Regions from separate parts of the Bacillus salitolerans genome, predicted to be linked through region 3. Evidence: predicted binding sites of a transcription regulator. Region 3 holds the regulator's gene; each other region holds the start of a gene.
The links. Region 3 encodes Rex, which represses fermentation and respiration genes when NADH is low (regulators of the CRP and FNR family bind a similar motif). Its sites were predicted from a motif close to TTGTGAAATATTTCACAA; they were not measured.

Region 1 (9,986 bases), on a different contig from region 3:
TTTCTGAAATTTCTTGTGTGATTGCTGCTTGACGTGCACGGTTGTAAACAAGCGTAAGGTTGTTGATAAGCTCTTTCGCGTTATCTGTTGCACTCTTCATAGCAGTCATACGTGCTGCGTGTTCACTTGCTTTACCATCTAATAATGCACCGTAAACTAAGCTTTCTGCATATTGCGGAAGCAACACTTCTAAAATCTCTTCTTCCGAAGGTTCAAATTCATAAGAAGTTAGCTTCGCATCAGTTGCAATATCCGTTAATGGAAGAAGCTTCTTCTCTGTTACTTGATGTTCAATGGCACTTACAAAGTGATTGTAGTAAAGATATAGTTCATCAAACGTTTCATCTGCAAACATGTTTACCGCTTTACTTGCGATATCCTTGATGTCGGCAAAGGAAGGTTGGTCACCTAGACCTGTAATTTCAGAAACGACGTTTACTCCACGCTTTTTGAAGAAGTTTAAACCAATCTTACCGATAGCAATAACACCGAATTCATCATTTGAATTATGGCGATTTTGCATTGCCTGGTATGCTGCACGAAGGATGTTACTGTTATATGCTCCCGCCAATCCACGATCTGAAGTGATAACGATATAACCAGTCTTCTTAACATCTCTTGTTTGCATCATCGGATGATCGACACCAGATGAACCAAGAGCGATACTTGCAACAACCTCTTGAATTTTTTCCATATAAGGAACAAAAGCTTTTGCATTGTTTTCAGCACGATTTAATTTCGATGCAGATACCATTTGCATGGCTTTTGTAATTTGGCTTGTCTTTTTTGTTGAATTTATTCTTGATTTTATATCACGTAAGGATGCCAAAGGTTTTCACCACCTTTTTTAGCTAATAAGACATTCCAAAAAATTGTTTGGAACACTTTTAATCAAAGGAACTAAGCAGCACTTCAATGCTGCCTAGCTGTTTATATTACTCAGAAACAACAAATGTTTTCTTAAATTCGTTAATAGCTTTTGCAAAATCATCGTCGCTTGGTAATTCTTTTGTTGTTGCAATGTGATCTAGAAGATCCTTCGCATTATGATCTAACCAAGTGTGGTACTCTTCTTCAAAACGACGAATATCTCCAACTGGGATATCATCAAGGAATCCACGAGTTAGTGCGTATAGAATTGCTACTTGCTTCTCAACTTTTAAAGGCTTGTTTAAAGGTTGCTTTAGAACCTCAACTGTACGAGCTCCACGGTTTAACTTTGCTTGCGTTGCTTTATCAAGGTCAGAACCGAATTGTGCGAATGCTTCTAGCTCACGGTATGCTGCAAGGTCAAGACGTAATGTACCTGAAACCTTTCTCATCGCTTTAATTTGCGCTGATCCCCCTACACGTGATACAGATAGACCGGCATTGATCGCTGGACGTACCCCTGAGAAGAATAAATCTGATTGTAGGAAGATTTGTCCGTCTGTGATAGAGATAACGTTTGTTGGAATATAAGCTGAAATATCACCAGCTTGAGTTTCAACGAACGGAAGTGCAGTAATAGAACCTGCGCCTTTTGCGTCCGAAAGCTTTGCAGCACGCTCAAGTAAGCGAGAATGCAAGTAGAAAACATCCCCTGGATATGCTTCACGTCCTGGAGGACGCTTTAATAGTAATGAAAGCTCACGGTATGCTGCCGCTTGCTTAGAAAGATCATCATACACGATAAGAACGTGCTTACCATTATGCATGAATTCTTCAGCCATTGTTACACCAGCAAGTGGTGCAAGATATTGTAATGGAGCCGGTTGTGATGCAGATGCAGTAACGACGATAGAGTAGTCTAATGCTCCGTTCTTTCTTAGTGTTTCAACAACTCCACGAACTGTTGATTCCTTTTGCCCGATCGCAACATAGATACAAATCATGTTCTGATCTCTTTGGTTTAAGATAGTATCGATTGCAACAGCTGTTTTACCTGTTTGACGGTCACCGATAACTAACTCACGTTGTCCACGACCAATTGGGATTAAAGCGTCAATCGCTTTAACACCTGTTTGTAATGGTTCATGAACTGATTTACGATCCATAACACCTGGTGCTGGACTTTCAATCGGACGAGTTTTTGATGATTCGATTGGACCTAATCCATCAACTGGTTGCCCTAATGGATTAACAACACGTCCAATTAACGCTTCACCTACTGGTACTTCCATGATACGGCCTGTACGACGTACTTCGTCACCTTCACGGATTTCCTTGTATGGTCCTAAAATAACGATACCTACGTTATTTTCTTCTAGGTTTTGTGCCATACCCATGACACCATTAGAAAATTCTACAAGTTCTCCAGCCATGACATTGTCGAGGCCATGAGCACGAGCGATACCGTCCCCAACTTGGATTACAGTACCTACATCATTTACTTCAATTTCAGACTGATAGTTTTCAATTTGCTTTTTTATCAGCGCACTGATTTCTTCTGCTTTGATGCTCATGAATTTCACCCCTATTCTTTCGAGTCTTTATTTCAATAACTCACGCTCAACGCGAGCTAATTTACCACTTACTGAACCGTCATAAATACGGTTACCGATGCGGAGTTTCACTCCACCTATCACGCTTTTATCTACAATATTTTGGATTCGAAGAGCACTCTTTCCTACCTTCTTAGCAAAAGTAGACTCTAGCGTTTTCTTTTCATCCTCAGTTAATTCTCTAGCTGAGTAAACCTTCGCGTCCGCAATCCCTCTTTCATCGTTAGCAGCCCCAATAAAGAATTCTACAACATCAGAGATAATTGCTTGACGGTGTCGGTCAATTAAAATCATTAACGTATTTAAAACAGGTGTAGAAACATTAGCAAAACTTTCTTTTACTAACGATTTCTTTGTTTCTTTTGTTACTTTTGGGTGGTTTAACACAGAATTCAATTCTTTGTTTTCTGCAAAAACCGTTTTAATTGCAAGAAGCTCTTGTTCTACTTTTTCTAAAAGGTTCTGTTCTTTTGCGACTTGAAATAGTGCGATTGCATAGCGTTTTGCTACTGTTCCATTGCTCATCGCCCTTGACCTACCTCTTGAATATACTCATTGATAAGCTTTTGCTGATCTTGTTCGTTAAGTTCTTTTTCAATAACCTTAGATGCGATTAGAACAGATAATGAAGCAACTTGCTCTCTTAATGCAGCGACAGCTTGCTCTTTTTCTTGAGCAATTTCTTTTACAGCTGCATCTTTAATACGTTCTGCTTCAGTGCGAGCTTCAGAAACGATTGATTTCTTTTGCTCCTCACCAAGCTTCTTAGCATTTTCGATAAGCTCTTGAGCTTCTTGACGTGATTGCTTTAATAACTCACGCTGCTCTTCCACTAATTTCTTAGCTTCTTTATTACTATTTTCAGCTGCGCTGATTTCGTTTCCAATGTGTTCTTCACGCTGCTTCATGATTCCCATGATTGGACCGAATGCAAATTTACGAAGAAGCGCTAATAGAATTAGAAAAATTGCTAATTGGAAAAGAATATCTCCATAGTTCATTCCACCTGCTCCAGCACCTAAAATAAACAGATCAAAATTTAACGGCACATTATTCACTCCTTTCGAAGAGTTCCATCACTTTTTTAACCATAAAAATGTGTTGATTTATTAGTTCATATCATAGATATTTATAATTTACATAAATGAATGGCGAAGTTTTACATAGAAGCAACTTCGCCATTCAAGTTCGCGCCTGCGGTTTTTTAAGCTAAATTCCCGCGTCAGCTAGAAGTTCTCTTCTAATAAGCTGCACTTCCCCCGAATTTGTCGCTTCTGACCACCGCAAAAGCTTTATTGTTCTTATTAAGCGCCAGCACCGAATACCATGAATGCGATTACTACCGCGATAATTGGAATCGCCTCTACTAACGCTACCCCGATGAACATTGTTGTTTGAAGCTTACCTTGAAGCTCAGGTTGACGTGCAATCCCTTCCACAGTACGAGATACGATTAAACCGTTACCAATACCAGCACCTAGTGCCGCTAAACCAATTGCAATTGCAGCTGCTAATAAACCCATTATAAAGTCCTCCTTAAATTTAACAGAAATTTTATTATTTTTTATGATTAATGGTCATGACTCACTTTGTGGGCCAAATATACCATCGTTAACATAACAAAGATAAATGCTTGAATTGCACCTACGAAAATACTAAACCCTTGCCATATCAGCATCGGTATTGCTGACATGATTGTTCCTAAGATCCCACTTCCCATACTTTCAAGATAGCCATTAGTAGCTAGTCCAGCAAGTAATCCTAGTAAGATTTCACCAGCGAAAATGTTTCCGTATAAACGAAGACCTAACGTTAGTGTGTTCGCAAACTCTTCAATAATCTTAATTGGTAAGAATACCGGGAACGGCTTAAAGTAGTCCTTACCATATTCTCCTGCACCTTTCATTTTCACACCGTAAAAATGTGAAAGGGCCACAACCATAACCGCTAAGGTTAAAGTTATTATTGGATCAGCTGTTGGTGATTTCCACCATAGTTCGTGTTTACCTTCATCAACAATGGCGAATGGTAGACCAAGCATATTCGCTACAAAGATATACATTAACAGTGTTACTCCTAATGTTAGGAATCTTCCACCTGTGTTCCAATCCATCGTACTCTTGATAATGTTGCGTACAAAATCCATGATCCACTCAAAGAAGTTTTGTGCTCCAGTAGGTCTCATCGATAATGATCGGGTTGCTATAATAGCAATAATAAACACAATAACAGCTGTAATGGTTGTCATCATCACGTTTGATAAATTGAACCAAAGCCCTAAAAACTCAACTCTAGGAGCTGTATGTTCCAAATGTGTTCACCTCTCTTCTTTGCTACTTGCGTATAGTTTGGATGATAATATCTATCATAATGACAATATAAGATGTCATTAATCCCACAATGACTCCAGCGCTATGAAAATATTCTGGAAAACGAAATGAAATCATTACTGCTAGTGCAGCTGAAGCTAGTCTTGAGAATGTCCCAATCGACATCACTTTTCTTCCCTCTGCAATGGCTTGTCCAAATCTCTCGGTTTTACGAACCATAACCCATAAGTTGTAAAGACTTAGAGCTGTACCAAATATCAATCCCAAAAAAACGGATTGATAGGGAGTAAACCCATAGCCTAGTACATAGATTGACAGCAAATAGAATATGTATTTCCGATGCCGTACAAAGATGTCTTTAATATCGGACATGTTATGATTCTCCTGAAAAGAAATGTTGGATTAATCGGAGCATACCATAGACTCCAGTTGCTAATCCTAGCAGAAGGCCAATGATTAAAAAGAGTGGAAAGGTTCCGATCATTTGATCTAACCATCGCCCCATAAAAATACCGGCGAGGATCGAACCTACTAATTGAGAAAGAATGGCTCCATATAGTGCCACAGCTTGAATAGGGTGCCGATCGTTTTTGCGCATAAACTACGCTCTCCTTCGGCTACGACAGGGTCGTTTTTTTCATAAAAAAAGGTTTGAAAAATATTGAGTTTACGCATTTGTAAACCTTATCATTCTACCCTTTGTTAGCATACAATAGCACTTTGTCAATGTCAATCAATTACCGTGAAAAAGTTCACAATCTAGACTCCAATTGTTTACAAATTGTTCACAATAGGATTTTTTCCCTTTACCCTCATAATTATCCAACATACATTATGGTTATCCAGAGCTTTTAGACAAGTGGGAAAACCTCACTTTAATTCAAATTTGTTCTTTGAACGCTCCTCTAAAACAATTGCGTCATCTACTAGAATTTCCGCTTCTATTGTGTCTTCTCGGCCCTTGTTCTTAGCAAAAACCAACGCTTTATATACTCCCTTTAAGCCTAGCTCCTTTATATTGACGCTTCCCTCTAAATTCCCTCTACTAATTTGCTGCTTATAATCTAGATACGTTATAAACCTAAAGGTATCCGGGTCGTATAGGGCAATTCCAAATTCCTCTGCTCCTCCCGGTAAATATGCTTCGTATCTATACGTATCTTGTTCATCACCGGGACTAAATTGAAAGGTCATAATCCGTGGATAGTTCGGCTCTTCGATGACAAACAGATATGGAACGTTTACTTGGCCATGTTCCGTATGGAGTGTTATCCAGTTGGAATAGATCCCCTCTTTTATAATGGACGGTGTCATATCAATTGAGATGGATACCGTTTTCTTCTCGTGTGCCTTTAAACTAAAGGGAAGTGGTAAGTCCCACTGAATTCCCATTTCAGCTTTTGGCAATTCAAAAGAGTACGATTGTACCTGATTGGTTATATTTTCTATCGTAATTAATACACTCCGCTTTGTTCTAGGATGCTCATTATGAAACATCCCTAATGAAAATGAGCTTGGATACACAAGCGTTTGTGCATGGACGGCTTTATCCACCTGGATTCGTCCTGCCCCTTGAATGACGGGCTCGTACATCTTGTTTTGATCTCCAATTCGTACCGCTGTGTTCATAAGAGATGCTTTTATTTGCTCTGGCGTCCATTCTGGATGAGCTTGCTTAATCAGAGCTGCAGCACCAGCAACATGTGGGGCTGCCATACTAGTACCTTGCAGTGATTCATAGCCTTTTGGGACTGTGCTATCAATAGCTACGCCCGGTGCAACAACATCTGGCTTAATATCCCACGTATATGTGACAGGTCCTCTTGAACTGAAGTCCGCCATCGTATCCTTTACTTGCTTATAGATTGTGTTAATGAATGAGTTCTTAGTTAGCTTAGAGCGTAAATACTCCCCATCTTCCTTAGATATAGAGACAACTGGTATGTCAAAATCTCTATCCAATCCCCCTGAAAAGCTTCCATTCGCATTGTTATAGATAATGACTCCTGTCGCTCCTTTTTCCATTGCGTTCCTCGCTTTTTCTGAAAATGGAATTTTTCCCCTTTCCACAAGAACGATGTTTCCTTTTACATCATCACCTAAATCGTCAGCCAACCCTAATTTTCCAAAAACAAGCTTCTCTCCTCGTTTAAACTTCCAAGGCTTAGATCCTTGCATGGGAGTTACTTCAATTTGTCGATTACTTGTCCCAATTGTTACATATGGAAGTTCAATAGGTGGGGTGGACGCACCTACCGATATCGCATTTAGGGCAGTACCAGGTGAGCCTACTGTCCAGATTTGCGGACCAGAATTTCCACTTGATGTAACGGCTACGATTCCGCTTTCGACCGCTTTGTTCAAGGCTATGCTTGTAGGCCAATCTGGTCCATTTACATCATTTCCAAGTGAAAGATTAATGATATCAACCTTATCTTCGATTGCTTTTTCTATTGCTGCGATAACTTGTTCTGATGTCCCCATCCCACCTGGACCTAGTGCACGATATGCAATTATTTCAGATTCTGGCGCAACTCCCTTCATCTGTCCGTTTGCTGCAATAATTCCAGCAACATGTGTTCCATGGATGGTTGGAAGGCCTTCATTGGCTTTTGTTTCCATTGGATCTTTATCTTGATCAACAAGATCATATCCACCTCTATAGTTATTCCTTAAATCAGGGTGAGTGTAGTCAACTCCTGTATCAATAACACCAACTTTGATTCCTTTTCCTGTTAAATGCTGCTGATCCGCATCTAAATACGAGCGAATTTCTTCTGCTCCAATATATGGAACACTTTGATCGATCGTTACTTGATAAGTTTGATTAGGATAAATATTATCGACACTTTGTATTTGTTTTAATTTATTTATCACTTTACGAGGTCCACTTATCGAATATCCCGTAAAGGCTACTGAAAATTGTTGATGAACCTTTATAGAAGTTTCTTTCTTTAGTAGTTCGTAGACTTCAGTTGTCAATGATTCCTTTGTTGTTATGATAACCGATTGAATTTCATCATCATCAATCTTAGGTGCTGACGGACGGTCAGGATACCGAAGTGTACCCGTTATCCCATCATTACTTGCCCCCATCAAGATTGTTGTCAAGATAAGTAATAATCCTATACTTACATACCGTAAATGAATTCCCATCATTCCCACCTCTTACCATAGGATGTGTCAGTATGCTTTGTTCCATTCGCCTGTGTTCATACACTGATTCCAACAAGGCGCCACTGCTATCAGTATAAAATACGTCACTATATTCAGCCAAAAGGATGAGGTTAATTTAAACATTTTGTTGGACGTCCATTTCACTCTTTTTTTATATAGTAGGAGGAGGAGGGATGAGAATGAAGCTATTTCATTATCATTATTGGACAGATTCAGTAGAAGAAACTGAGGATTTCTATTGGAAATGTGGTTTTAAAATTGTTCAACGGTTTGGAAAGAATAAAACGTACCACCCGCCATTAACATGGAATGATTTTAGAAAGGAACAACCCATCTTTCGAGTAATCGAGGTAAGAAAAGGTTCTGTTAATATCACGTTTGGTGAAGGTAAACGACCCATTTTTGATCATATTGGATTTTTAGTTAATAAGGCTGAACAACATTCAATATGCAAGAGGGCAATGAAATTAGGGTGGGGTACGGAGATGAACGAAAGACGCACGTTCATTCGAGCACCTTTTGGTTTACGATTTGAATTACAATGTAGAGAAGAGGTTATAGATGACATTGGCGCAAAGTTTGCGATAAAAGGGATGAAAATTGGTATAAAAAAAGAGGATGGCATCAACCAAGTAACAAGTGTGTTTAATAGCAGCTTACCTGAGATTCAATTTGTTAAAAGCGACAAGCTTGAATTACAATGTGTTCTCGTTAACGGGTTACATCAATATTACAAGGACCCAAACGGAGTTGTGCTTCTCCCCTCTTAAAAAGCGTAAGGGAGAGGGATCAACGCCCTACTCCCTCACGGATTTTCATACTATATATTATTTATAAAATCTTCAATAATTGATAACATTTGATCTCTTCCTGACTTAAATGGTTTCGGTTCAAATGTAGTTGCCTGCTGAATGATATCTTCGAGCGAGTCTCCATCATGCCAAGCTACTATATAGCCTGCTTGTACAAATTCATCTACAAGTTGAAGTTGATGATCATCATTGTGTTCTCCATATTTCTCAAGCCTTGGTGCAGCAATTACTTTTTTACCTTTTTTGATACCAGTAATGACTGAACCTGTCCCTGCGTGAGTGATGATTAACCTCGCCTCATCATATAGAGCTCCTAATTCTTCATAGCTTATAAATGGTATGAGCTTCATATGAGAACTTGTAAATTTTGTATGCCCACTTTGGACGACAATTTCATCATCAAGCTTTCCGGCAGTTTTTAAAGAATCTACCGCTTCTAATAGTCTTGTAAAAGGTAATTCATGCGTTCCTAACACAACTAATATCAATAGATAGACCCTCCATAAACCGCTTTAGGATAAATCTCCTTCATTGTTTCCCACTGAACAATAAATAAATCTGCAATAGGGTATACGAGTTTACCTGATAAAGTCGGGCTTGTAGATTTTGCGAAGCTTTCTATAAATATGACCTTCTTACCAAAAAGCTTTGCGATATAACACATTGGTACCGAAGTGTGAACACCGGTTGTCACAATAACATCAGGACGTTCACGAATAAAGAGATAGAGTGATTTCATAATGTTGAATGAAAACTTAAATAAATATTTGAATGGATAGTTCCTTGCACCATATACAAGGAACGCCATTGGGTGCTTCTCTTTAAACTTCTCCGTAATGCTTGATTTCTCAGTTACGATAATATACTCGTATTTGTTAAACAGAGGTTCAAGCTGCATAAGCTGTGTAAAATGGCCACCAATTGAAGAAATAAACATGACCTTTTTCCGTTTTTTATTTCTATCCATATACGTTCACTCCGTATTTCTTTTATCATGTGAACAAGTAATCTTCATTAGCATACATTGGAAGACTACCATTACTAATAAAGGCATTAGTTCACTAATATAATACTACTTTACCTGTAACATTAAATCTTTGCTTTTTCCATTTAACACAAAACCAAGGAAAATGAAGAAGTAAAGTGTGAATATATCTTCTTCCCAAATGTTATACACAAGACCA
Region 2 (9,986 bases), on a different contig from region 3:
ATTATCAGTATCAGAGGCTTATGTTCTAAAACTAATTAAAGAAAAAAGAGTCAGGGCTCTTTTCGATGGAAAGGATTATATCCTTTATAAGGACCAATTCGATACTCATTTTAACCAGCTGGAGAAGTATTTAAAATTAGTTGAAGAATTACATAATGAGCCCATTCCAGAAGATATCGATATTCGGGATGAGGACTAGACAAAGTATATTAGCTAGAATTTTGGACTAAGCCGGTATGGCCAAGAGTTTGGTCGGTAAAGTGTTGGATTCGGCCTGTATTTTGTATTTTCGACCGATAAGATATTGGATTTGACTGCTATTAATGATTCACTACTGCATATTAGAGAAAATAAGACTAAGAATTGGGTATTTTTACATAAAGTGTATGTAATTATGATGCTTAAGAACATAAATCAAGCAAATAGTATAAAGGAAGGATGATGTATAAGGAGGGCTCGCAATTGAAGGTAAGATATGTGATGGTGGTTATGTTTTTCGCTTCATTTAGTATTTTAACCGCTTGTAATATGTTTCAAGACAATATGACTGATAATGTAAATTATAGTCCAGTTCGCTATGATGAGAAAAGATACGATTTTGATAATGACGGCGAAACGGATTTTATGGATACAGAAACTGACCGTCAAAGAGCCAAAATGATGGACAATGATTATTTCTCACCTGATGGGAATTATGGAGATCCAGATGAAGCTGACGGGGTTCATGAGGGAGACAGACGGGAAAATCAAAATTTCTTGGAAATGAATAATGATCAACCCGACTATAAACGAGGAGAAATGAAAGGGAAATTAAATTAAAGTTTTGTTTATGAAGATAATGATGTAGGATGGAAACCACAGTTCAGAGGAAACTGTGGTTTTTGTGTTTTAGTGATCAATGGATTAGCCTCAAAATTGATGAAAAAGCCTAAACATTTTTCGATGTGATTGTTTCCAACAAGGAGTTTCGAATCGCCATTTTTCTGTCACATTCTTTTCTCATTTCTGTCACAGCCTTTCTTTTGAAGGTGTGATATTATTCACTTACAGGATGATTCATCTAGGATAAAAAAGAACCGAATATTGTAAAAAAGCTTGTGAACAGGGAGTAGCAAGCTATATTATTTATAAAAGTTTGTGAAGAAGTGAACAATATTTGACTATTTTGTGAAATATTGAACAAACTTTTTCCTGCTACTCACAAATGAAAGGAAATCAATATTACTCTCTTAAGGAGATGAGAAATATGAAACTCAAGTTTGTATTTTTTACCGCACTCATGGGGCTTTTCTTATTAACTGGTTGTGAAACGAATATGGTTGTATTTGAACCAGAAGGCCCTGTAGCAAGGAGTATTACTGAGCTTATAAACTGGTCACTTTTTTGGATGTTATTAGTTGTTGTCGTTGTATTTGGTCTGTTCGGGTACATTGTTTGGAAATATCGTGAAAAGCCAGAAAATATGGATTATGAACCACCTGAAGAACACGGGAGTACGCTTTTAGAAATCATTTGGACTGGAATACCAATTCTAATCGTCATTGCGTTAACGATACCAACCGTTACAACATTATATGATCTTGACGATGTGCCAAATGGTTATGAAAATAAAGAGCCGATTACCATTCATGTAACTGCAGCTGATTGGAAATGGATTTTTAGTTATCCCGATCAAGGAATAGAAACAGTTAATTATGTGAATATACCGGAAGATACACCAATTGATTTTAAGCTAACTTCTGCGAGTACGATGCAATCATTCTGGGTTCCGGCGTTAGGTGGTCAGAAGTACGCAATGGGTAAAATGGAAACTCAAATGTATTTAATTGCCGATAATCCGGGTTCTTATTTTGGACGTAATTCAAACTTTAATGGGCGCGGGTACACCGATATGGAATTCGAAGTGTTAGCACAAACACAAGAAGATTTTGAGAAATGGATTATAGATGTTAAGAAAACTGCACCAACACTAACAGAGAGTAAATATGAAGAACTGTTAAAGCCAACACACCTAGGACGTTTAACATTTACGGGTACACACCTCGTATGGGTGAACCATGCCAAAAGAGATTCGAAAACATATACGAATCCTGAGCTTTATAGGTACCACGGTTATCAAGGAAAGACCTTTGAAGAAGAAGATAATTACAAAAATAATACAAGTCAAGATGATAAACAACATGACGATCATGTGGAACAACAACATAATGTAGAAGACAAAGATGGGGGTGACCAGCACCATGGGCATTAGATGGGATGATGTACTCATTACAGGCGATCCATTAATTCTAGGAGCACAAATTTCAATCGTCTTAACAATGATTGGTTTAATTGCTGGAATAACGTACTTGAAAAAATGGAAGTGGCTATGGACTGAATGGCTAACTACCGTCGATCATAAACGGATTGGGATTATGTATATTATTGCTGCCATCCTCATGTTTTTCCGTGGTGGGATGGATGGTCTTTTGATGAAATATCAAACTTCAAGACCAGAGATGGAATTCCTATCATCACAGCACTATAATGAAATCTTTACAACACACGGCGTTATTATGATCTTATTCATGGCGATGCCATTCTTGATTGGATTAATGAATGTTATCGTTCCATTGCAAATTGGAGCAAGAGACGTAGCTTTTCCGCAATTAAATGCTTTAAGCTTTTGGTTATTCTTTAGCGGAGCGATGTTATTCAATGTTTCGTTTGTCATTGGTGGTTCACCTGATGCTGGCTGGACGTCCTATTTCCCACTTGCAGGTAAGGAATTTAGTCCAGGAATTGCGAACAACTATTATGCCGTTGCACTTCAGATTGCAGGTATTGGTACCCTAATGACAGGTATTAACTTTATCGTAACAATATTAAAAATGAAAACAAAAGGTATGACACTTATGAAAATGCCGATGTTCACTTGGACAACGTTGATTACGTCGGTTATTATCGTTGCTGCGTTCCCAATCTTTACAGTAGCACTTGCGTTAATGACATTTGACCGTTTATATGGTACTCATTTCTTCACGTTATCTGGTGGAGGTAGTGATATGCTCTGGGCGAACCTATTCTGGTTATGGGGACATCCTGAAGTATACATTGTTGCATTACCTGCTTTCGGTATTTTCTCAGAGGTGATTGCAACATTTTCAAGAAAATCTTTATACGGATATAAATCAATGGTTTATGCGATTGTTGGAATTGCCTTCTTAAGTATGATAGTTTGGGTTCACCATTTCTATACAATGGGTTCAGGACCAGCGGTTAACTCGTTCTTCTCCATTACAACGATGGCTATTGCGGTACCAACTGGTGTGAAGATGTTTAATTGGCTGTTTACGATGCGAAAAGGTCGTATAAGGATGACAAATGCAATGCTTTGGGCATTAGCCTTCATCCCATGTTTCGTTATTGGGGGAGTAACAGGCGTTATGCTAGCAATGGGAGCAGCTGACTATCAATACCACAATACATTATTCTTAGTCGCTCACTTCCACTATGTATTAATTCCTGGTGTTGTGTTCGCTGTATTTGCTGGACTTTACTACTGGTGGCCGAAGATGTTCGGTTTTATGTTAAATGAAAAAATCGGTAAATGGCACTTCTGGTTATTTGTGATAGGTTTTAATGTAACCTTTATGCCAATGTTCTTCTTAGGATTGAGCGGGGCGACAAGACGTGCTCACACGTATTCTGTGGAAGCTGGATTCTCTGATTTATTCTTGTTGTCAGCGATTGGTTCTGTTGTATTAGCAGCAGGCTTTGCAGCATTCTGTTACAACATTTACTGGAGTATTCGATATGCAGACCGGAACATCTCAAGTGATCCATGGGATGCAAGAACACTTGAATGGGCAACTGCTTCACCCGTTCAATTCTATAATTTTGCGAAGCTTCCAGAAGTAAAATCTATTGATGCATTCTGGTCTATGAAAAAGAACAATGAAGGTTTAACTCTTAAAGAGAGTGAGATTGAAAAGATTCACATGCCTAGTAATTCAGGGTTGCCTTTTATCATGTGTGTTGTATTTGGGATAGCTGGTTTCTTCTTAGTCTTTGAGGCACACATTTCTGCACTCATTGCCGGAATTGGAATTATTGCGGGATTAATCGTTCGTTCGTTCGATTACAACGACGGATACTATGTAAGTGTTAAAGAAATTAATAAGCAAGAGAGTACGTGGAGAAATGGTGAAGGAGAGGTGCACAATCATGTCAGCTAGTTTAAATACCTCTTTACCTTTAGAATATCAATCTGAGCAAAGCCGCATGAATATTCTTGGTTTCTGGATTTTCTTAGGAGCGGAAATTGTCCTTTTTGCAACACTCTTCGCTGTATATGGAGTACTAGGAGGGAATTATGCAGGGGGGCCAGAGCCGAAAGACTTAATCATGATCAAAGAAGTGATGATTCAAACGATTCTACTGTTAACAAGTAGCTTTACATGTGGTGTTGCCATATTTGAAATGCGCCGAAATAATGTGAAAGGCCTTATCACGTGGCTCATCATCACGCTCCTTTTAGGGGTAGGGTTTCTATATATGGAAATAATGGAATTTAACCATTATGTACACCTTGGTGCAACGATGCAAACAAGTGCCTTCCTATCTAGTTTCTTTGTATTACTTGGGACTCACGGAGCGCACGTTGCCCTAGGGATAGGCTGGGCGACGATGATTATTATTCAGTTACTAAAACGAGGATTAACCCCAGTAACAGCTCGTAAGACATTTATTATCGGTCTTTACTGGCACTTTTTAGATGTAGTGTGGATCTTTATCTTTACTTTCGTGTATTTGAAAGGATTGGTGGGGTAAATGGAGAAAAATGTGAAACGTTTTCCGATAAGTCATGTTTTCGGCTTTGCCCTTTCGTTAGCGTTAACGTTTGTGGCAGCTTGGGTTGCCATTAAGACGAATTTATCCTTCACGATTGTGATGTGGATTATTGGTACTTTAGCTGTTATTCAAGCAGGTTTACAGCTATTCATGTTCATGCACGTAAATGAAGGAGAGGACAATAAGACGCAAATTATTAATATAGCGTATGGTGTATTTTGTGCCATTGTAATCGTGCTTGGCTCCATTTGGGTCTTATCATCAGGGCATGCTGCACACTAATAAATATAAAAAGATTTTGCTGTAAACAGTCCAATTTAGAATTGGGCTGTTTTTTTTAAAAGTTAAGAAAGATCTGTTGTTTAGTTTATACAATGTTACGGCTAAATCCAGCTCTAGCACCCAGCCAAGATGAAATGACGACGATTTTTGCCATTTCATCCTACTCGAGGGAAAAAGAAAAATCATTTTTTCCTTGGTCAAATAACCTGTCATGAATATAAGGGAAAACCACCCTTTTTTTCATGACAGAACATTTGCTCTGTCCTAGGCTAAACGGGACGCCCTGAGCCTTTTGTTCAAAAAAAGTTGAATTAGAATCAATGAGTGTTGTGGGATGTGTCAGCATTATTGCAATAACAGCAGTGACGCTTTGATTAAGGATATAATTTCATTGTTTCTACTAATAAATAGTAAAAGGACCACCCATATAAAACGTAGTTTATATGGGTGGTCCTTTTATTTTTCTTTATCCGTGTAACCTAAATATATAGTAGTGTGTTTTGTTTGGTCTATATTCGTTGCCGGTTACCACTAACTTCTTCCATTGAAGAAATAAATAGGAAAAATCCGAACGTTAAGATGGAAGATATCATGATGCCTAGACCGATCGCGAAAAAGTAGTCATGATTGATACCGTTACCAATAAAACCCATGAGAACAGCTAAGAAACCTAAAATAAATCCGAGTGATGTTACTAGCTTTATTGTACTTAGTTGTTTATTATTCATACGTACCATCTCCTTACTAATAATTTTAACTTCGTTCACAAATTTGTCAAACTTTTTTCGGGTAGAATAAAGCCTATTTTTATTCTTGATATATGGGACGAATGAAAAAAATGTCGAAATTGGCAGTAAATTCTTTATTTATATGAAGAAAAAACTCCATAACTTCTGTATAATTAAAGCTGTATACGATTGTAAGGGAAGAGAACAAAGGTAGAAGGTGAATCATATGCAACAGTCCAAACAGCTTAGACTCATATTAATCGTTTCGATGATTGTTGTTTTTACACTTATCATAATACTGGCTATAAAAACGAAGGTAATTTTAAATGAAGCCATTTTTGATGGTACAGCCGAGGAAAACACGATATCAATTCTTACATCAGATGTCATTGTGGATCAAAGCTGGGGAAGCTTAGCTTACAAGGGAAAGTTAATGATAGAAGAACAGTTCCCGGTTCGTGTAAGCCTTTATAGTGAAGTGAATACAAAAAAATTGATGAAGGAAAAGGTGATAGAGGCCATTCAAAATGATTCAAGTGTCATTATTGGACATGGAAGGGAATTTTCGGGTGTCTTTACAGAAATGGCACCAAACTATCCTTCTATTCAGTTTGTGACCGTTCATGGAAAAGCCATACACGACAACCAAACTGTTTATACATTTGATCAAGTAAATATTGAGTATTTTGCTGGATTGTCTGCAGCTCTCAAGACAAAAGCCAATACAGTTGGGGTTATTGATTCTATTCCAAATGAAGAAAAGCTGGGAGGCTTTGAGTTAGGGTTATTGCACTATAAGCCAGAAGTTACTCTTTTATATGACTATGTCGGAAGTCGTGATAATGGCGAAAAAGCGATTGAAATCATGGACCGATTTATTAGTCAAGGAGTGGACGTCATCTACTCGAAAGGAAATGGGTTTAATCGCAATGTCATTGATTATGCAAAAAAGAAGAACATCTTTGTCATAGGATATCTGGATGATCAATCATATATGGCAAAGGACATCGTTTTAACAAGTGTTTTAAATGATGTGTCACAGGTTTATGTAGCCATTATGAATGACCATTTTAGTAAGGTAGGTATTCCATCTGGCACCGTGGTGTTGAATGAGAAGGATGGGGTGTACAAGCTAGCACCATTTGGTCCCATGTTTTCAGAGGATGAGAAACAGTATATTCATCATGAAATTCAAAAGTTCTACGATGGGGAATTGTCCTTTTAAAAAGTAGATTAGGGGGGGAAGTTAATGAATCGAATTCAAAAAAATATGTCGTTCCGAAGTAAGATCGTAACAGTCCTCCTAATGATCACTGTTATATTAACTAGTTATTCCCTGTTCCTTGTTCATGATATTGAGAAAATCAACACTGTTAGCGAGAGCATCCAGGATACGAGTATACCTGAGCTCATTTGGTTATCGCATTGGGAAGAAGAACTAACGATAAAAAAATTCATGGTCCAAAATTATATAGATAATGATCTTTGTTGTAACTTCTCTGATACATATAAATCAACTGATGATAACGAATTTGCGCATATTCATGGAAAGGTTCCGGAAACGTTAGAAGATGTAAAAAGACAAGTTGCACTATTAGACTTTTTAATCGTGAATAATGTTCAAGGACTTGTCGAATTCGATGATAAGCTAGCGGCAAAGGAGTATATTGAAGCGACCTATCTTCCGAAATTGGAACAATTGAAGCAGGATATTGTCGATAGAAAGGAAGCATCATTTGGTTTTTTATCAACAAGAGCTGACAGATTTTCCGAGATTATACAACATTCACTATGGTTACTTTTATTATTGACCGTATCTTCCATTATTCTTTCCATCTTTTTTTCTTTTCGAATAAGTGCAAGTATCACTCGTCCGATTGAAGCGATGACGAAGAAAGTGGATCAAATTGCAAATGGGGATTATGGTTTAACGATAAACGAAAGAACTCAAGTAGAATTACAATACCTAACTCATTCGATTAATCAAATGTCGTTAAGATTGAAGGACTCGTTCCATACAATTATGATGGATAAAATGTATCGTGAACAAATTTTAAATTCATTACCGGTAGGAATTATAACGTATAATGATCAAACTGGTACTTATTCTTTAAATAGTACGGCTAAATGTTTGCTTGAAATAGAGGACCTTCTACTAAAGGATGAGGATGAAGAAAACAAGGCGTTTTGGAGGATTCTATCTTCAAAACAAATATGTAACAACATAAAGGTTACTTTTACATCTGAGCGAGGGATATTTACATTATTAGTTTCACAATCCTTTTTAGTGGATAGTCAGGGAAATGTCATTGGTAGAATTATGCATTTTGTTAACATTACAGAAACAGAAGAATTAGAGGAAAGAATGCATCAATCAGAGAAGTTGGCATTAGTTGGTGAAATTGCAGCAGGCGCTGCACATGAAATCCGAAATCCATTGGCTGTAATCCATGGGTTCATCTCCTTAATGAATCAATCTCTTTCTGAACAAGAAAAAGAACGATTTCAATTTCCTTTATTGATGAAGGAAATAGACAGGATTAATTTAATTATCGAAGAGATGCTTTTACAAGCAAAGCCTGGGGCACCCATATTAAAAGAAAGGTATATGGAAGATATTGTTCAGGAATTTTTACCATTAATACAACAGTGTATTGAAGGGGGCGACATAACGTTATCAGTCTCTTTGATAAGAGAGCCGGTTCTCGTTGATTCCAAACAAATGAAGCAAGTCTTCCACAATCTGATTCGAAATAGCATTGAGGCGATCGGTGATAATGGTAACATTATCATTTCTTCAAAAATTAACAACGGTTATTATAAAATTACCCTACAGGATGATGGTCCAGGTATTCCTGATTATATGAAGCAAAGAATATTTGAACCATTTTCAAGCTCAAAGGAAGAGGGAACTGGACTTGGTTTAACCATTGTTCAAAGAATCATTGAGAATCATAATGGTGATATTGAATTAATCGATTCTTCTGAAACGGGTACAACGTTCATCATTTCGTTGCCATTAAAAGATGCGATACCAACAACTGAGGCAGGAGCTTCATTGAATAGGATTGAAAAAAGTGTAACTGTATAACAGTTGCACTTTTCTTTTTGATTAAACGTATAAAAAAGTTTTCCGCCAGTGAATGGGCAAGTAACCTGGAATCCAAGCTGCAGCACCCAGCCACTCGAGGGTCAAATAACCCTAAAATGAGAAAAAAGGAAAAAGCACCCTTTTTCCTCATTTAGGAACATTTGCTCTGCCTGAGGCTAAACGGGGCGCCTTGAGCCTTGTTCCCTCGTATTCTATGATATGGTGCAACCAGTGTTTCTGTATTATAAAGTTTTTGGAAGGGAAGAGGAATACTTTATCCATGGGTAGAATACCTAATGAACAAGGAAAAGGGGGAAGAGAACATGAAGTTTCAAGACTATGAATATAGACGTCCTGTAAGGGAAGAAGTAGAATCACAGTTTAATGCATTATTACTTAACTTTGCAAATGCAGAATCGTTTGAGGCACAAAATGAGGCGATGAAAGAGATAAGCAGGCTGAGAAATGATGTAGATACTATGTTCAATCTCTGTTCGATTCGACATACCATTGATACAACAGATGAATTTTATCAAGCTGAACAAGATTATATGGATGAATTTCAGCCAGTTATGCAAGGTATGACGACAAAGTTTTACAAGGCACTTGTAGATTCAAAGTTTCGTAATCAGCTTGAAGACAAGTGGGGAAAACAATTATTTTCACTTGCTGAGGCTCAATTAAAAACATTCTCTGATGAAATTGTTGAAGATTTACAGCAAGAAAACAAATTAGCTTCAGAGTATACGAAACTAGTTGCTTCAGCGAAAATCCTATTTGATGGAGAAGAAAGAACGTTAGCCCAATTAACACCATATGTAGAATCAAAGGATCGTAATGTCCGTAAAGAAGCAAATGAAGCCCGATTTGGATTCTTTAAAGAGCATGAGGATAAGTTTGATGAGATTTATGATAAGCTAGTGAAGGTTCGTACGATGATCGCTAAAAAGTTAGGGTTCTCTAACTTTGTTGAGCTTGCTTATTTACGATTAGCTCGAACGGATTATAATGCCGATATGGTAAAGACCTTCCGTGATCAAGTGCATCAATTC
Region 3 (9,986 bases):
AAGGGACTCGCTAAAGGTTTAGAGGTCTCTCGGAACGTAAACAGCCCTACCTTCACGATTATAAAAGAGTATGCAGGTAGACTACCTCTTTATCATATGGATGTATATAGGGTCGAGGATTCATACGAAGACCTGGGGTTTGATGAATATTTTTACGGAGAAGGTGTAACCGTCGTAGAATGGGCACATCTAATCGAGGATCAGCTGCCTAATGAGTATGGAAAAATCGTTATTGAACGAATGGACGATATAAAAAGGAAAATTACCTTTGAAGCAGTTGGTGTTAGATATGAACAATTGTGCGAGGAGTTAGAAAAGAAATGAATATATTATCTATAGATACGTCGTCCTATGTAATGGGAGTTGCCATCATGAGGGATGGACAAATTGTTGGTGAGATTTTAACCAATACAAAGAAAAACCATTCCATTCGCTTAATGCCAGCGATTGATAGTTTAATGAAGGAGTGTGATGTGTCCCCAAAAATGCTACATAAGATTGTCGTAGCAAAAGGACCTGGGTCATATACAGGTGTACGTATCGGCGTAACCGTTGCCAAAACATTAGCATGGACCTTAAATATTCCTATCGTGAGTGTCTCAAGCCTAGAGCAGCTAGCATGGAATGGAAAAAATTTTGATGGTTATATTTGTCCGTTAATAGATGCTAGGAGACAGCATTTGTTTACAGGTCTTTATGAATATAAAAACGGCTCGATGGAAGCCATTATTGAGGATCAAAATATTCAAATCGATGAGTGGGTTTTAAAACTAATAGAGCTCGATAAGAATGTATTATTTATTGGGAATGATGTACCTATCCACCAAGAGACATTACATCAGAAACTTGGAAATCAAACAGTTTTTGCAGAAAAACTGGATTGGAATCCTAAACCGTCTATGTTAGCATTTATTGGAGCAATGAGAGATCCAGAACATACACATTCTTTTGTACCAAGCTATTTGCGATTAGCTGAAGCTGAAGCGAACTGGTTGGCTTCCAAAGAAACTTCCAAATAGGGGGTCTTTATGAACAATTCCATTTCCTTTCGGTTAATGACAGTAGCTGATATTGATCAAGTTTTAATGATTGAGCATGCGTCTTTTACAGTGCCATGGAGCCATGAGGCATTTTATAATGAGATGGTAAATAATCCTTATGCAAGCTATATTATTTTGCAAGAGGGTAATACGATTATAGGATATTGTGGATTATGGGTAGTCATGGAAGATGCTCATATCACCAATATTGCGGTTTTGCCAAGTTACAGAGGTAGAAAATTGGGAGAAGCGCTACTTAATCAAGCAATTGAATTGGCAAAAGCACTAGGTTCAGAGAGGCTGTCCTTGGAAGTCCGTGTTTCGAATCATGTGGCACAATCACTGTACCGTAAATTAGGTTTTCAAAATGGAGGTATCCGAAAAAATTATTACACAGATAATGGTGAGGATGCCTTAGTTATGTGGGTGAATATTCATGAAACATCAGATCATATTAGGAATTGAAACAAGCTGTGATGAAACAGCGGTTTCAATCGTAAAAAATGGACAAGAAATCCTTTCGAATGTCGTGGCTTCTCAAATTGAAAGTCATAAACGATTTGGTGGGGTAGTTCCCGAAATTGCCTCAAGACATCATGTTGAGCAACTGACCCTTGTTTTTGAAGAGGCATTAAAAGAAGCGAATGTCTCGTATGAGGATATTGATGCGATAGCTGTAACAGAGGGTCCAGGATTGGTGGGTGCCCTTTTAATAGGTGTAAACGCAGCAAAGGCACTTGCCTTTGCACATGGCATCCCACTTGTTGGGGTACATCATATAGCAGGGCATATATATGCAAATCGATTTATGAAGGAATTTACGTTCCCGCTATTATCATTGGTTGTTTCAGGTGGGCATACAGAACTCGTTTTAATGAAGGAGCATGGCTCGTTTGAGGTTATTGGTGAAACACGTGATGATGCAGTGGGGGAAGCGTATGATAAAGTGGCAAGAACTTTAGAGTTGCCTTATCCAGGCGGTCCACATATTGACCGTTTAGCACATTCAGGACAGCCAACATTAAACCTGCCAAGAGCGTGGTTAGAGCCAGGCTCTTATGATTTTAGCTTCAGTGGGCTAAAATCTGCTGTCATAAATGCACTTCACAACGCAAGCCAAAGAGGAGAGGTGTTAGCTCCTGAAAATGTAGCAGCTAGCTTCCAAGATAGTGTAATAGATGTACTCGTAACGAAAACTGTGAAGGCTACAAAGGAGTATGGAGTGAAGCAAGTGCTTTTAGCGGGCGGAGTTGCTGCTAATAAAGGATTAAGAGCCGAGCTAGAGAGAGTGTTTCAAGAGATACCTAATGTCGAACTAGTCATACCTCCTTTGTCCTTATGTACGGATAACGCAGCGATGATTGCAGCGGCTGGAAGTATTGCGTATGAAAAAGGGAAACGCTCAGGATTCGACTTAAATGCAAATCCTGGGTTAGAATTAACATCTTTTAACAAAAGCAGTATCTAAAAAGGCTATCATGAGTAGCCTTTTTTATTTTGCGATAATAGTAGTGAATAATCAATCTGTGGATAACCTGTGGATATGTGAATTACTAATTGTGTGTTTTGTGGAAAACTAGTCAAAAACCACGTATTTTCATGTTGGTATTGTGGATAACAATGTGTATATGTGGGTAAAAAAAACACCAACGCTAATATTGTTGGTGTTTTTAGTGAAAGCAAAGAATTATTGTTAGGTTATCCACAAACTGTTTATTCACCTTTCTCAATTAATTCTTCCCATTCCTCCATTAACTGCTCTAATTTTTCATTGGTATGACTCGTTTCATTGTTTAGCATTTGTACTTTTTCGTGATCCTGATAAATTTCTGGATCACAAAGTAACTCTTCATTTTTAGCGATTGAAGCCTCCAGAGCTGAAATCTCTGTTTCAATTTCGTCGAGACGTCTCTTTCGTTGTCTTTCTACCCGTTTTAATTCTTTTTCCTCTTCGTAGCTTAATTTTACTTCTGGTTTTTTTGGATTTATTTCTATAGAAACGGTTTTCTTTTCGAACTGCTCTAATTCAATAAGATTAGCCTTTTTTTCAAGATAATAATCATAATCGCCCAAAAACTCCGTAACATTTCTTCGACCTAGCTCGAGTACTTTTGTTGAGATTCGGTTAATAAAGTATCGATCATGAGAAACAAACAGTATCGTTCCAGGATAATCGATTAATGCATTTTCAAGTATCTCTTTACTATCTAAATCAAGATGGTTTGTAGGTTCGTCTAATATAAGAAAGTTCGCTTTTTGCATCATTAATTTCGCTAATGCCAATCGGGCTTTCTCGCCACCGCTTAAGGTAGATACTTCTTTTAACACGTCATCTCCTGAAAAAAGAAAATTACCGAGAATGGTTCGGATGTCTTTTTCAGGAACAAGAGGATATTCATCCCAGAGCTCATTTAAGACTCGTTTATTTGATTTTAAGTTTGCTTGCTCTTGATCATAATATCCAATAGAAACTCCTGATCCAAACTGGATTGTCCCATTGCTAGGCTTTATTTTCTGTAAAATTCCTTTTAATAAACTTGACTTACCGATTCCATTTGGACCAATTAAAGCAACGCTTTCTCCTCTATTTAAGGTAAAGGTAATATTTTCAATGGTAGGTTTATTTTCCTCATAGGAGATAGCTAGATTTTGTACTTTTAATACATCATTTCCACTTTGTCGTTCAATTTGAAATTGGAAGGATGCTGATTTCTCATCCCCAGACGGCTTGTCCACCAATTCTATGCGGTCTAACTGTTTTCTCCTACTTTGGGCTCTTTTAGTAGTGGATGCTCTAGCAATATTCTTTTGAATGAAATCCTTTAACTTGGCTACTTCATCCTGTTGTTTTTCAAATTGTTTAAGATCTCGTTCATAATTCTCAGCCTTTTTCACAAGATAGTGACTGTAGTTACCGAGATATTTCTGAATGGAAGTTCTAGAAATTTCATAAACCTGTGTGACTAATTTATCTAGAAAGTATCGGTCATGGGAAACAATTAAGATTGCACCAGGATATGAGCTTAAATATTGTTCTAACCAAGCTAATGTACTCATATCAAGATGGTTGGTAGGCTCGTCTAATATTAGTAAATCGGGTTTTGTTAATAACAACTTCCCGAGGGCTAATCGTGTTTTTTGTCCCCCACTTAGTGTGGAAATAGCTGTAGAGTAGTTAAAATCACCGAAACCTAAACCGTGAAGTACAGAGCGAATCTCTGACTCGTACTGATAGCCACCTTCAAGTTTAAAGCTTTCTTGTAAAAGATCATATTCTTTAAGAATGCGATCGTATTGAGTTGAATTACTAAATATACTAGGATCTCCCATTTTTTCTTCAAGGGAACGTAATTCTCTTTCTTTTATTTTTAAATGTTGAAATACAGAGAGCATTTCATCCCAAATAGATAATGATGTTTCAAGTCCGGTGTGTTGAGCTAAATACCCCATCATGACATCCTTAGGTTTAATGATTTCTCCACCATCATGTGAAATATGTCCAGCAATTATCTTTAATAAAGTAGATTTTCCGGCTCCATTTCGACCAACTAGTGCAATACGGTCTCTTGATTGTACTTCTAATTTTATATTCGATAAAATAAGGTCAGACCCATAGTGTTTTGTTATTTGGTTGAGTTGCAGTAAGATCATGTTTTTCACCTCAAGTTTCCTATCTATAAGTGTATATATTTTTATATCGCTGGGCAATAGATGAGTATACAACATGAGTATGTTTCGTCGTAAAATGTTCACAAAAGGATATGCGACATTTTCGTTTAAATAGTGTATAGTCAATGTAGAGAAGTCTAGCCATAGGAGGGATTAGTTTATGGCAGAATTTACTCATTTCAATACGCAAGGTCATGCGAAAATGGTAGATATTACCTCTAAAGGAGATACTACTAGAACAGCCTTAGCAAGAACAAGTGTTGAGGTCTCAAACGAAATCTACCAGAAAATTGTTTCCTCTCAAATCCAAAAAGGAGATGTCCTTGCTGTTGCCCAAGTCGCGGGAATAATGGCAGCTAAAAAGACATCTGAGATTATTCCTATGTGTCATCCGATTCCAATAAAGGGAGTCGACATCACATTTAATTGGAAGCAAAAAGAAAGTATGTATGAGCTCGAGATTGACTGTATAGTGAAGACAAAGGGCAGTACAGGTGTTGAGATGGAAGCGTTAACTGCAGTTTCCGCGTGTGCTCTAACAGTATATGACATGTGTAAAGCAGTGGATAAAGGAATGGTAATTGGTCCGACATACTTAGTTGAAAAGACTGGCGGAAAGAGCGGGGATTACCACCGAGAGTAGAAAATGATAGGTGATAAGGTTGAGTCAAGAACAGTCTAAAATACCCCAAGCAACAGCGAAGCGATTACCATTGTATTATCGTTTCTTAAAAAATTTATATTTGTCAGGAAAAACGAGAGTCTCCTCTGCTGAACTAAGTGAGGCTGTAAAGGTTGATTCGGCTACTATTCGCAGAGATTTCTCATATTTTGGTGCACTTGGGAAAAAGGGGTATGGATATAATATTCAATATTTGTTATCCTTTTTCAGGAAAACTCTTGATCAAGATGAGCTAACAAAGGTTACCTTGATTGGGGTTGGAAACCTTGGTACTGCATTTTTAAACTACAATTTTATAAAAAATAATAATACTAAAATCGAAATGGCCTTTGACGTAGATATAAATAAGGTAGGAACGTTGATTGGGGATGTTCCAATATACCATTTTGATGAATTGGAGAATCGACTAGCAAATGATGTATCAATTGCGATATTAACAGTACCTGCATCGGTTGCCCAACCTATAACCGACCGATTAATTTCGTTAGGTATAAAGGGGATTCTGAATTTCACTCCTGCTAGAATCAATGTTCCGGATACAGTTCGAATTCACCATATAGATCTCGCCGTTGAATTACAGTCGTTAGTGTACTTTTTGAAAAACTATCCATTAGATTAAAGGAGGTGATTGGTTATGCCAAACATCGGATTAGGAAGCCTCTTATTAATTGTTTTCGTTGCTTTATTGATTTTTGGACCTAGAAAGCTACCTGAGTTAGGAAAGGCAGCTGGAAATACTCTTCGTGAATTCAAAAACGCTACAAAAGGGTTAGCGGATGATGAGGACGATGAAAAGAAAAAAGACGCTAACAAGTAAGCTGGACGATTTTTCTGGTGCTTACAAGCCTTCGCGCCTCGAACAGAAGTGCTTTCAACAAGCCAATGTACTTAAAAAATGTTTTTATTTGCTGAACATGTAAGTTAGGATGATATCCAATGAATCAAAATGAAATGTCCATTTATGATCATATTGGGGAATTGAGAAAACGACTCATTATCGTAGTCGTTTTCTTCTTTCTAGCAGTAGTTGGAAGCTTCTTCATAGCTGAACCGCTGATTGTGTATCTGCAAAAAGCAGATGAAGCGAGTGAGCTAACAATGAATGCATTCCGATTAACAGACCCTATAAAAATATATATGCAATTTGCGTTTATAGTGGCTTTTGTCATTACGTCTCCGATTGCCTTATATCAATTGTGGGCGTTTATTAGCCCTGGTTTATATTCTAGAGAACGGAAAGTCACATTAAGCTATATACCGATTTCAGTTTTTCTATTTTTACTTGGAATTGCATTTTCTTATTTTGTTTTATTTCCATTTGTCGTTGACTTTATGTCAAGGCTTGCATCGAGGTTAGATATACAGCAGGTCATTGGAATCAATGAGTATTTTCAATTTTTGTTTCAGTTAACTCTTCCATTTGGTATTTTGTTTCAATTGCCTGTTGTTATTATGTTTTTAACAAGATTAGGGATTGTAACGCCAGCCTTCTTGGCAAAAGTTCGAAAGTACGCTTATTTTGTGTTATTAGTGATAGGGGCGATGATTACCCCTCCAGAATTGATCTCACATATGATGGTTACGATTCCATTATTTTTTCTGTATGAAATTAGTATTCTTATTTCAAAGGGTGCCTATAAAAAGAAGCTCAGAGCAGAACAAGAACAAGAATAAAAACCTCCATTTCAAGATTAAATGGAGGTTTTTTTATGTTTATTTTTTTGACTTCGTTTGTTTTATTTTATTTGCAATTAGCATCATTCTAATTCCAACTCCAAAATCAAATGTTGCAACTACCATTAAAATGATGGTTGGAAAGCTCCATATATTATCGGTCTTACTTTGGATCGCCAATACGACAAAAATAATACCCATTCCAAAATATAATAAGCCCATTAAAAAAGGTGATCGCATGTTGAAAAAGCCTCCAGTTGATAAATACTTCGATAAATATATCGTTATGTGCTGATTTAATGGAAAAGCGATATGAATGCCTGCAGTGTTTCCAGTTCCTGTTGGTATCTCTCGATTTCATCTTTAAATATAAGTTGTACTAAAACAACAAAAGTATTTAAAGAAACATGAGCAAATATCGGAACAAGAATTCGTTTCGTTTTTACATAAAGATAAGCAAACGTCAAACCAGTAGCTGTGTAGACAAGGATGTTTACAAAGTCCATATGAATAATACCGAAGATAGCCGAGCTTAATAGGGCCGCTATCCAAAAGTTGAAACGCTGATAGAGCGTGCCGAATATAATTTTACGAAAAACAATTTCTTCTAAGATAGGTCCAAGAATAGATGTTACTACTATGAAGAGAGGGGTCGCTTTTGCAAGTTCTAAAAGAAACTCCGTATTTTCAGATCCAGGTTCAGCCCCAAATACCTCTTGGGTAATGTACCCTGCCATTGCTTGCGATACAAGCCCTAAAATGATACCGACAAAAGCCCAAATAATAGATACGGGAATGGAGCTTGGCTGATTCATTCTTGATAGTGGTGGCTGTTTTCTAATTAAAAGTATGATAATAATTAGTGCCAAGAGGAAACTAAACAGCATCCAATATGTATAGGCGAGCTTTAATGTAGCAGCTTCATCTTGAAGGGAACCACCAATTCCTAGCTTTAGTAACAATGGGACTCCTAACAACCCTGAGATTTGCATTAAAAAATAGGTAATGATCACGAGCCAGTATCTCTTTGCCGTTTGGTTCTGGCCTTTATAGTTCGTTTCCAATAGCCACAATCTCCTTTTTCCAAAAACTTTTGAAACTAATTGAAAAACAGTCTTTAGTATTGTACCATAGTTAAGTTTTGATTGAGCACTGAAAGCTTCACCAAAATGAAAATGGTCCATACAAACATATTGTATGTATAATGCTTACTATATAGTAGAAAGACCGGGTAAAATTCTAGCGAATCTCCTTCACATATTTAGTAAAAAGGTAGAGGGTTTAGTCATAGACTAGGCAGGATAAAATGTAAGAGGTAAGATTTATAAGAATGCTCAGTTACCTATAAGTATGGATTAAGTAAAATAAGTTTGTTAGAAATTGTCGGATTAAGACGTTAAAAATTTTCATCAAAATCGTTAGTTTTGACTTGCAATACTAGAAGAGATTATTTAATATAATAGTTGTGTTAGCACTCGAGACTAATGAGTGCTAATAATAAGATTATAATAATATTGAGGAGGTTGTCTCACATGTTAAAGCCATTAGGAGATCGCGTTATTATCGAGCTAGTTGAATCTGAAGAAAAGACTGCTAGCGGAATTGTTTTACCAGATTCAGCAAAGGAAAAGCCTCAAGAAGGTAAAGTAGTAGCTGTTGGTACAGGTCGTGTTCTTGATAACGGTGAGCGTGTTGCTCTAGAAGTATCTGCTGGGGACCGTATCATCTTCTCAAAATATGCTGGTACTGAAGTGAAGTATGAAGGTAGCGAATACTTAATTCTTCGTGAGAGCGATATTTTAGCTGTAATCGGTTAATACACATACTTAGAATAAAAGACAACGGTGGTTGTCATGCATAGTTTATACTTATAACAGATAATTAGAGGAGGTACACAAACATGGCTAAAGAAATTAAATTTAGTGAAGATGCACGTCGCGCAATGCTTCGTGGTGTTGATACTCTTGCAAATGCAGTAAAGGTAACGTTAGGACCAAAAGGACGTAACGTGGTTCTTGAGAAGAAGTTTGGTTCACCACTTATTACAAATGATGGTGTTACAATCGCGAAAGAAATTGAATTAGAAGATGCATTCGAGAACATGGGTGCAAAGTTAGTTGCAGAAGTTGCTTCTAAGACTAATGATATTGCTGGTGACGGTACGACTACTGCTACAGTTCTTGCACAAGCGATGATTCGTGAAGGCTTAAAGAACGTAACAGCTGGAGCTAACCCTGTTGGAGTACGTAAAGGTATCGAAAAGGCGGTTACTACAGCAGTTGGAGAGCTTGCTGCTATCTCAAAGCCAATCGAAGGTAGATCTTCAATCGCTCAAGTAGCTGCGATTTCTGCTGCTGATGAAGAAGTAGGTCAATTAATCGCTGAAGCAATGGAGCGCGTTGGTAACGACGGGGTTATCACAATCGAAGAATCAAAAGGATTCACGACTGAACTAGAAGTAGTAGAAGGTATGCAATTTGACCGTGGATATGCTTCACCATACATGGTAACTGATTCTGATAAGATGGAAGCTGTTCTTGAAAACCCATATATCTTAATCACTGATAAGAAGATCACTAGCATTCAAGAAATCTTACCGGTACTTGAGCAAGTTGTTCAACAAGGAAAGCCACTATTACTAGTTGCTGAAGATGTTGAAGGGGAAGCTCTTGCTACTCTAGTAGTAAACAAGCTACGTGGAACATTCAATGCAGTAGCTGTTAAGGCTCCTGGATTTGGTGACCGTCGTAAGGCTATGCTAGAAGATATCGCTGTGTTAACTGGCGGTGAAGTAATCACTGAAGATTTAGGATTAGATCTTAAATCTGCTAACATCAATCAATTAGGTCGCGCTTCCAAAGTTGTTGTCACAAAAGAAAATACAACAATCGTTGAAGGTAATGGAGAATCTGCTAACATCG

Region 1: a site for Rex is predicted at 5,554-5,571, ahead of ACFSCX_RS01340 (AtpZ/AtpI family protein). Genes of this name have one in related genera too.
Region 2: a site for Rex is predicted at 1,166-1,183, ahead of qoxA (cytochrome aa3 quinol oxidase subunit II). Genes of this name have one in related genera too.

Annotation. Positions count from the first base shown of each region.
Region 1 is NZ_JBHUEM010000001.1:277,967-287,952, reverse strand. It holds gene ACFSCX_RS01375 (F0F1 ATP synthase subunit gamma) at 1-829, opposite strand, end outside; gene atpA (F0F1 ATP synthase subunit alpha) at 936-2,444, opposite strand; gene ACFSCX_RS01365 (F0F1 ATP synthase subunit delta) at 2,472-3,008, opposite strand; gene atpF (F0F1 ATP synthase subunit B) at 3,005-3,484, opposite strand; gene atpE (F0F1 ATP synthase subunit C) at 3,788-4,006, opposite strand; gene atpB (F0F1 ATP synthase subunit A) at 4,054-4,794, opposite strand; gene ACFSCX_RS01345 (ATP synthase subunit I) at 4,817-5,185, opposite strand; gene ACFSCX_RS01340 (AtpZ/AtpI family protein) at 5,187-5,411, opposite strand; gene ACFSCX_RS01335 (S8 family serine peptidase) at 5,684-7,969, opposite strand; gene ACFSCX_RS01330 (VOC family protein) at 8,170-8,760, shown strand; gene pssE (PssE/Cps14G family polysaccharide biosynthesis glycosyltransferase) at 8,811-9,290, opposite strand; gene pssD (PssD/Cps14F family polysaccharide biosynthesis glycosyltransferase) at 9,287-9,769, opposite strand; gene ACFSCX_RS01315 (O-antigen ligase family protein) at 9,875-9,986, opposite strand, start outside.
Region 2 is NZ_JBHUEM010000060.1:45,106-55,091, forward strand. It holds gene ACFSCX_RS25455 (excisionase family DNA-binding protein) at 1-199, shown strand, start outside; gene ACFSCX_RS25460 (hypothetical protein) at 463-819, shown strand; gene qoxA (cytochrome aa3 quinol oxidase subunit II) at 1,238-2,251, shown strand; gene qoxB (cytochrome aa3 quinol oxidase subunit I) at 2,241-4,217, shown strand; gene qoxC (cytochrome aa3 quinol oxidase subunit III) at 4,207-4,812, shown strand; gene qoxD (cytochrome aa3 quinol oxidase subunit IV) at 4,813-5,115, shown strand; gene ACFSCX_RS25485 (hypothetical protein) at 5,625-5,843, opposite strand; gene ACFSCX_RS25490 (BMP family ABC transporter substrate-binding protein) at 6,070-7,068, shown strand; gene ACFSCX_RS25495 (sensor histidine kinase) at 7,093-8,934, shown strand; gene ACFSCX_RS25500 (M3 family oligoendopeptidase) at 9,258-9,986, shown strand, end outside.
Region 3 is NZ_JBHUEM010000040.1:4,339-14,324, forward strand. It holds gene tsaE (tRNA (adenosine(37)-N6)-threonylcarbamoyltransferase complex ATPase subunit type 1 TsaE) at 1-324, shown strand, start outside; gene tsaB (tRNA (adenosine(37)-N6)-threonylcarbamoyltransferase complex dimerization subunit type 1 TsaB) at 321-1,019, shown strand; gene rimI (ribosomal protein S18-alanine N-acetyltransferase) at 1,029-1,505, shown strand; gene tsaD (tRNA (adenosine(37)-N6)-threonylcarbamoyltransferase complex transferase subunit TsaD) at 1,477-2,508, shown strand; gene ACFSCX_RS16940 (ABC-F family ATP-binding cassette domain-containing protein) at 2,754-4,691, opposite strand; gene moaC (cyclic pyranopterin monophosphate synthase MoaC) at 4,870-5,352, shown strand; gene ACFSCX_RS16950 (redox-sensing transcriptional repressor Rex) at 5,372-6,010, shown strand; gene ACFSCX_RS16955 (twin-arginine translocase TatA/TatE family subunit) at 6,026-6,208, shown strand; gene tatC (twin-arginine translocase subunit TatC) at 6,328-7,065, shown strand; gene ACFSCX_RS16965 (YdiK family protein) at 7,105-7,305, opposite strand; gene ACFSCX_RS16970 (CPBP family intramembrane glutamic endopeptidase) at 7,362-8,057, opposite strand; gene groES (co-chaperone GroES) at 8,598-8,882, shown strand; gene groL (chaperonin GroEL) at 8,966-9,986, shown strand, end outside.